DNA from 2 places in the Bacillus sp. HSf4 genome. Region 2 is predicted to be linked to the other one. Evidence: riboswitches for the same ligand, from Rfam matches in the RefSeq annotation. Region 2 holds a riboswitch; the other holds the start of a gene.
What was found. A riboswitch is a leader RNA that binds a small molecule or an ion and turns the genes downstream of it on or off. The one in region 2 is predicted to bind cyclic di-GMP.
Positions count from the first base shown of each region.

Region 1: linked by a shared signal. The riboswitch ahead of P3X63_RS01205 (DUF5667 domain-containing protein) and the one ahead of P3X63_RS02265 (non-ribosomal peptide synthetase) in region 2 are both predicted to bind cyclic di-GMP.

Region 1 is NZ_CP120679.1:211,305-214,725, forward strand. It holds gene P3X63_RS01200 (amino acid permease) at 1-125, shown strand, start outside; gene P3X63_RS01205 (DUF5667 domain-containing protein) at 374-1,588, opposite strand; cyclic di-GMP riboswitch class I at 1,675-1,759, opposite strand; gene P3X63_RS01210 (zinc-dependent alcohol dehydrogenase family protein) at 2,072-3,067, shown strand; gene P3X63_RS01215 (BglG family transcription antiterminator) at 3,243-3,421, shown strand, end outside.
Region 2 is NZ_CP120679.1:433,444-436,864, forward strand. It holds gene P3X63_RS02255 (TrmB family transcriptional regulator) at 1-36, shown strand, start outside; gene P3X63_RS02260 (MFS transporter) at 55-1,242, shown strand; cyclic di-GMP riboswitch class I at 1,596-1,682, shown strand; gene P3X63_RS02265 (non-ribosomal peptide synthetase) at 1,869-3,421, shown strand, end outside.

The DNA.
Region 1 (3,421 bases), 220 kb from region 2:
GCATGTGGTTTAACGATGACACGCGGGTGTCTTTGATTGTCGGAATCATTTTTCTGGCGGTTGTGGCTGTCAGCTACTATGTGTTTAGGATCGGAAAGCGTTCCTCGACAGATGTGCAAAAATGAAAAAAGGACCCGATATGTTTTCGGGTCCTTCCAGATTGTTGACAAAATCCCAAAACGGCTTTTAGTTTTGGGATTTTGTCATCCTTCTTTCAGCGTGATTGAAAACCCTTGCAGTCTAGGAAGGTCGAGCATCGTAGCGGAGCGAATGTTGCAATTCGTGAGCACCGACGCGCAGGCCTGACAACGAATGCGAGGGTTTGTCGACACGCTGAGGGTCACACGTATTGTGTGACCCATTGTTTAAGATATTACTCTTCGTCTTCTTTTTCTTTTTCCTTAAGTGCCTTTTCTTCTCTTTTCTTGGCTTCTTCCCGCTGTTTTTCAGCGCGTTTTTCTGCTTCTTCGCGTTGTTTCTCTTGAGCTTTTCTAGCTTGTTCTTCTTTTTTCTTGGCTTCCTCCCGCTGCTTTTCAGCGCGTTTTTGCGCTTCTTCGCGCTGTTTCTCTTGAGCCTTTCTAGCTTGTTCTTCTTTTTTCTTAGCTTCTTCCCGCTGCTTTTCTTCTTGTTTTTTCAACGCTTCCCGTTGTTTTACTTCTGCATTCGTACGCGCATCTTTTTTATCTTCATCATCTGTTTTATTGTCGGAGTCTTCTTTATCCTCTTCATCTGCTTTACTGTCAGACTCCTCTTTTTCGTCTTTAACCGCTTCTGCCGTTTCTTCGTTGATTTCTTCAGCAGCATCGGCTTGTTCTTCTGCCAGCTCTTTATTCAATTCAAGAAGTTCCTCATTGTACTCTTTTTCATCCATTTCACCGGACGCCAGTTTTTCTTCAAGTTCGGCGCGTTTTTCCTCAGCCTTTTGCTCGATTTTCGCTAATTTTTTGTTGAGTTTCTTTTCTAACTTCTCTTGTGCTTTGACGATATTTTTTTGCAGCGCTTTTTTTGCTTCCGGATTGTTGATTTGATTTAACACGTTTTGCAGCGCGAGGATGTTAGAAGAAAATTGTTCTTCAAGCTGGTCAGATGTATCTTCTTGTTTGTCACCATCATCCATTGGTTCGGATTGCTCGTATTTTTCCAGTGCTTCCTCTTGAAGCTCAACGGCCTCTTCAAGAATGTCACGGGCTAATTCTTCCTGACCTTCCGCAAGCAGCGCCTCTGCTTCTTTGATGCGTTCTTCAGCGAAAAACGCCAGCAATTCAGCCTCTTTCACTTCATCAAAGGCCAGGGCCAGCTGGACATTTTCCATGAGTCTTTTTGAGAAATAGAAGAAATCATCAGGCAGAAGTGAAGGTATGTCCTCATCATTTACAGATGTTGATTGTTCGGTATCCGCTTCATCTGTGTTTTTCGTTTCTTCGGCCTCATTTTCATTTGTGTCTTGTTGAACGGTTTCTTCTTCTTGTCCGTCAGATTGGTTGTCCTGCTCTTCTGCAAAAGCTTGTCCGGTTCCAAATACAAAAGCGAGAAGTGCGGCGGCAAAACCGGTCGAAACAATCATGCGGCCTTTTTTGAATAACGACATAAAAAAATCCCTCCAAAACAAAGTTTTTGTAAAGGAAGAATCGCTGAATCCACTCTGTAAAAACGGAGTGTTGACCCGATTCTTCATTTGGCAGCCCAGCCACCGTAGTGAATACACCGTAGGTCTGTGACTTTGCGCCTCTATTTTTCAATAGATTTGCCTTTTTCAAAAGAGAACGGTTCATTTGGTTAAATCGTTCAACTTTATCAAAATGAGTATACATTAAAAAAAGATGGAGGAATAGGATTAATTATTTATATATTTGTAATTTTCTGTTTAATAGAATTATTTACCTTCTTTTGTATGATAGAAAATCAGTGAAGACGCGGGCAGCCAGAGAGGGATTTTGATCAATCGAGTTTCTTCAATTCTGTCACATAACCCGGTGACAAATTACGGTCAACTGACGGCCGTTTGCAAAAGCTGAACATGCTACAATCGTATTGAAAGCGGAAACATTTAAATATCGGGAGGTCTGCCAAGATGAAAGCACTTGTAGTTGAAGCACCGTTTCAAGCGGTGGTAAAAGAGGTGCCATATCCATCACCGGGTCCGAAAGATGTTGTAATTAAAGTTGAAAACATCGGAATATGCGGAACCGATATTCATATTTTCAAAGGTGAGTTTCTGTCACCTTATCCGATTATTCCTGGGCATGAATTTTCCGGAACGGTATATGAAACAGGCCAGGACGTGACTAATGTAAAAATTGGTGATCGTGTGACAGCTGATCCGTCTTTGTTTTGCGGTGAGTGTGATTATTGTTTAACAAACCGCGGCAACCAATGCAGCAATTGGGGAGCCCTTGGGAATACAACAGATGGAAGCATGGCCGAGTATGTAAAAGTGCCGAGCCGAAATGTCGTGAAGCTCCCTGATACAATGAGCTTTGAGGAAGGTGCCTTTATTGAGCCGATGGCTTGTGTTGTACATGGGATGAATCGGCTCAATCTCCAAGTTGGTGACCGGGTTATTCTGTTTGGCGCAGGGGCGATGGGGCAGCAGTTGATTCAGTCGTTAAAAATGGCGGGTGCTTCAGAACTTGTGGTTGTCGACATCTCTCAAGAGAAACTCGACATGGCGCTGAAGTGGGGCGCGACAAAAGGTGTGCTGAGCGAAGATCTTAGACCTGAGGAATTTCCGACCGGATTTGATGTCGTGGTTGATGCCACTGGAATTCCTGCCGTGATCGAAAATGCCTTTCAGTTTATGGGGAAAACAGCGACATATCTGCAGTTCGGTGTGACGGCGCAAAATGAGTCGGTACGCCTTGATCCCTTTAAGCTGTACAACAATGACTGGACGATTTTAGGATCGATGGCCATTAATTATACATTTTTACCAGCGTTCCATTGGGTGAAAGAAAAGCGGATTGAGGTGGAGCATTTGATCTCGCAAAAGCTTACGTTGGAAGAAGCGGTCGGCTTTTTAAGAGGACCGAGAAGCTCTGATTTGTTTAAAGTTCAGATTAAGATGTGAAGCTCCATTCCCCTGGTCATGAACAGGGGATTATTTTTCTTGATGATGCGGATGAGGAATTGACATAGGTGCTGGATCAAGATGGATATATTGACGTTTACATGATCTTCATGTGATGGTGGGTAAATATGGAATTTACGAACGTTGAAACGCGCTTAAGAAAGGAGCGGTCACAATGGAGCAACAAATTGTTATGAATTCACGGCAAAAACAGATCATCCATCGTCTGCTCCATGTAAGCAATCCTGTCCCGTTAAAAGAAATCGCCGAAGACCTGAATATTAGTGTCCGTACGGTTCAGCGGGAAATGAACGCCATCAAAAACATTTTGAAACACTATCAGCTTCATATCTC
Region 2 (3,421 bases):
GATTATTATGCAAAAGAAAAAGGCTGGGATATCTAATTTAGAGAGGTGAAATGAATGAACAAACGAAACTACGGAATGATGACCTTTGTGCTCTTTTGGACCGGGTTTGCGGTGATGTGCAGCTTATATGTGACAATTCCGTTAACACCTGTATTCATGAGGGAATTTGGTTTATCAGCGGATGATGCGGCTTGGACCGGCAGTATCTTTTCCATCTTTTTTGCGCTCGGCTGCTTAGTGTACGGACCTGTTTCCGATCGCTTCGGCCGCAAACAAGTGATTGTGGCAGGCCTTGTTTTTTTAACGGTTTTTACAGTGTTGATCGGCTTTGCGGACAGCTTGCCCGCCATTATATTGTTTCGCGCTTTACAGGGAGCTGCTGCCGCGTCTTTTTCACCGGTGGCCCTCGCATATGCTGGAGAAATGTTTCCTCAAGAAAAGCGGGGAACGGCGATTGGTTTTATTAGTACGGGTTTTTTGCTGGCGGGGATTGGCGGCCAAGTTATCGCAAGCTTTATTAGCGAGGTTTGGAATTGGAACGCCGTGTTTTGGCTGATGTCTGCCGTTTATCTGCTGACAATGTGGTTCAACATGTTGCTTTTGCCGAAAGGAGATGTGAAGCAAAAGAGCGGGCATATGTTTTCTTCCTTCAGCCGCATGGGGGATGTGCTTCACAGCCGGTCTTTGCTGATTGGCTATGTGGTCACAATCACCGTTCTCTTTACATTTGTCGGCATGTATTCAGCACTTGGATTTGTTTTGACCCATTCGCCATATGCCCTTTCCAGCGGACAGATTTTATTTGTCCGTTCAGCGGGTATCCTTGGCATGGCCTGTTCACCGATCGCCGGGCGATTGATCAGCAAGCATGGGAGTCTGTCGGTTTTGCGGACCGGTTTAATCATTGCTGCGGCGGGTTTGCTTTTGATGAGTGTCAGCGGCGGATTGACGGTTCTCGTCGTGATGAGCGTGGTGTTTGTGCTTGGCATTGCAATTGCCGTGCCGTCCCTGATTTCTTTGATCGGCCAGCTTGGCGGAGAGATGAGGGGCCTTGCCGTCTCGCTTTATACGTTTATTTTATTTATCGGCGCGAGTCTGGGGCCGATCTTTACGGCATTTTTCCTGAAATCCGACCCGTTTCTTGTCTTAAGTCTTGTGCTTTTCATCAGTGTCGTTCTGTCCTTTTTAATTAGCAGGAAGCCAAGTCCAGTTCAAGCGGGCAAACGGCTGGCTAAAAACTGAAAGTTGTTTAGTATAGTTTCAGAATCTTTTTCTGTAAGGAATGAAGGTATGAAAGCTTTTATGATGGTTAAAATTTTGTAAAATAAATTTTTGATAAAATATATTAAAAAAACAATTTTACGCTAGGTTTAGCAAATATTAATGAAATCTTAAATCATGACTGTGAATTTGCGGATTAAAACGATGATTTTTCGTTTTCCCGCATATTTTTTTGGAAATTTCGGAAAACCGCATCAATCTTTTCGCCTACCGTTCGGTATCCCGCATGAATCTTTTAACCTATTTTTCGGTGAAAAAAACAATATTTTCATTTAAAGTGAACTGTGTGCAGAAAATGAATTTATTTCAGTAAAAGCAGATAAAGGCAAACCTGCGGAAACGCAGGGACGCAAAGCCATGGCCTAAGGTGCGGACGATGCTAAGGTTGACAGGTTGCCGAATGAACAGGGAGCTTCCCCGTTTTAATTCGGGTAGGCTCTTTTCTTTTTATTCCCAATATAGTTTTATATTGGTATTGACAATTCTGTGACAGCACATTTGCCGTCTCGCCAAACGCCGCAAATCAGTATTGCGGTTCATCACGGAGACCGCCATAAATGACACTTGATAAAGGAGGAATAGGAAAGATGGAAAACACATACTACCCCCTGACACATGCCCAAAGGCGTATTTGGTACACAGAGAAGTTTTACCCAGGTACAAGCGTTTCCAATCTGAGCGGTTTTGGAAAGCTGAAATCTGAGTCGGGAATAGATACCGGTTTATTGGCTGAAGCCATTCGGCAGTTTGTCCGCACCAATGAAACGATGCGCTTCAGGCTGCATGATGATGAAGAGGATGAACCGAAACAATATATCACCGAATATGAACCATTTGAATTGGAGTACCTTGATGCCGCCAAAACAAACATGGCCGACATTTTAAAATGGGGACAAGCTGAAGCGCGCCGGCCCCTGCCCCTATATGACAGTCCGTTGTTCAAGTTTGCCGTCGTGCGCATCAGCCCTGTTGAAAGCTGGTTTTTTGTAAAGGTTCACCATCTGATTTCCGACGGCATTTCTATGACACTCCTAGGCAACCGCATCACCGACATCTATTTGAAGCTTGCGGGAGGGGAAACCGACCTCGAAGCTGTACAGCCGTCATTTACAGAACACATTCAAAGCGAATTGGAATACGAAGAATCGAAACGGTTCCAAAAAGATAAAGCGTATTGGAACGCTCAATACGAAGTCATTCCGGAGCCCGTATCTTTAAAGCAAAGCGATTCTTATCAAGTCCGTTTGGACGCGGCTCGTCTTTCTAAAGAGATTTCCCCAGACCTGTATCAAAAAATTCAAACGTATTGTCAAAACAACAACGTTAGTGTGCTCTCCTTGTTTCTATCAACCTTACACATTTATATGCATCGGGTGACCGGACAAAAAGATGTCGTTCTCGGCACTTTTATGGGAAACCGGACAAATGCAAAAGAAAAACAGATGCTTGGCATGTTCGTATCGACCATTCCGATGAAAGCCCGGCTTGATGTGCAACAGGACTTTACTGCATTTGTGCAGGAAAGGATGAAAGATCAGCTGAAAATCATCAGACATCAAAAGTATCCGTACAATCTCCTGATCAATGACCTGCGGGAAAGGCAGCCCCATTTAAATAAGCTGTTTTCCGTCTCTTTGGAGTATCAGGTCATGCAATGGCAGCAGAAAGAAACGGTATCGTTCTTATCTGAGCCGATTTTCAGCGGCAGTGAAGTTAACGATGTCTCCATTCATGTGAAAGAAAGATGGGACACGGGGACGCTTGCGGTCGACTTTGATTACAGAGAGGAACTGTTCAGCCGCGAAGAAATGGTCATGTTATACGAGCGGCTCATGACGCTTCTTAATGAAGCCCTCGCTGCACCAGACAAGAAAATTAGCGATCTGGAAATCATTCCTGCGCAGGAAAAACAGCAGCTGCTGCAGCGTGCTTCAGGTTCTTTGATCACGTATGACAAAGAGCTGACCCTTCATCGCTTATTCGAGCAAACAGCAGCTGAGACTCCTAAGAAGACGGCGCTTGTTTTTGAGGGGAAACAGCTTTCGTATCAGGAGTTGAATGAGATCGCCAACCGGCTGGCAAGGGCGCTTCGCAAAAGAGGTGTCGGTTCCGATGTGCCGGCAGCCGTTTTGATGAAGCG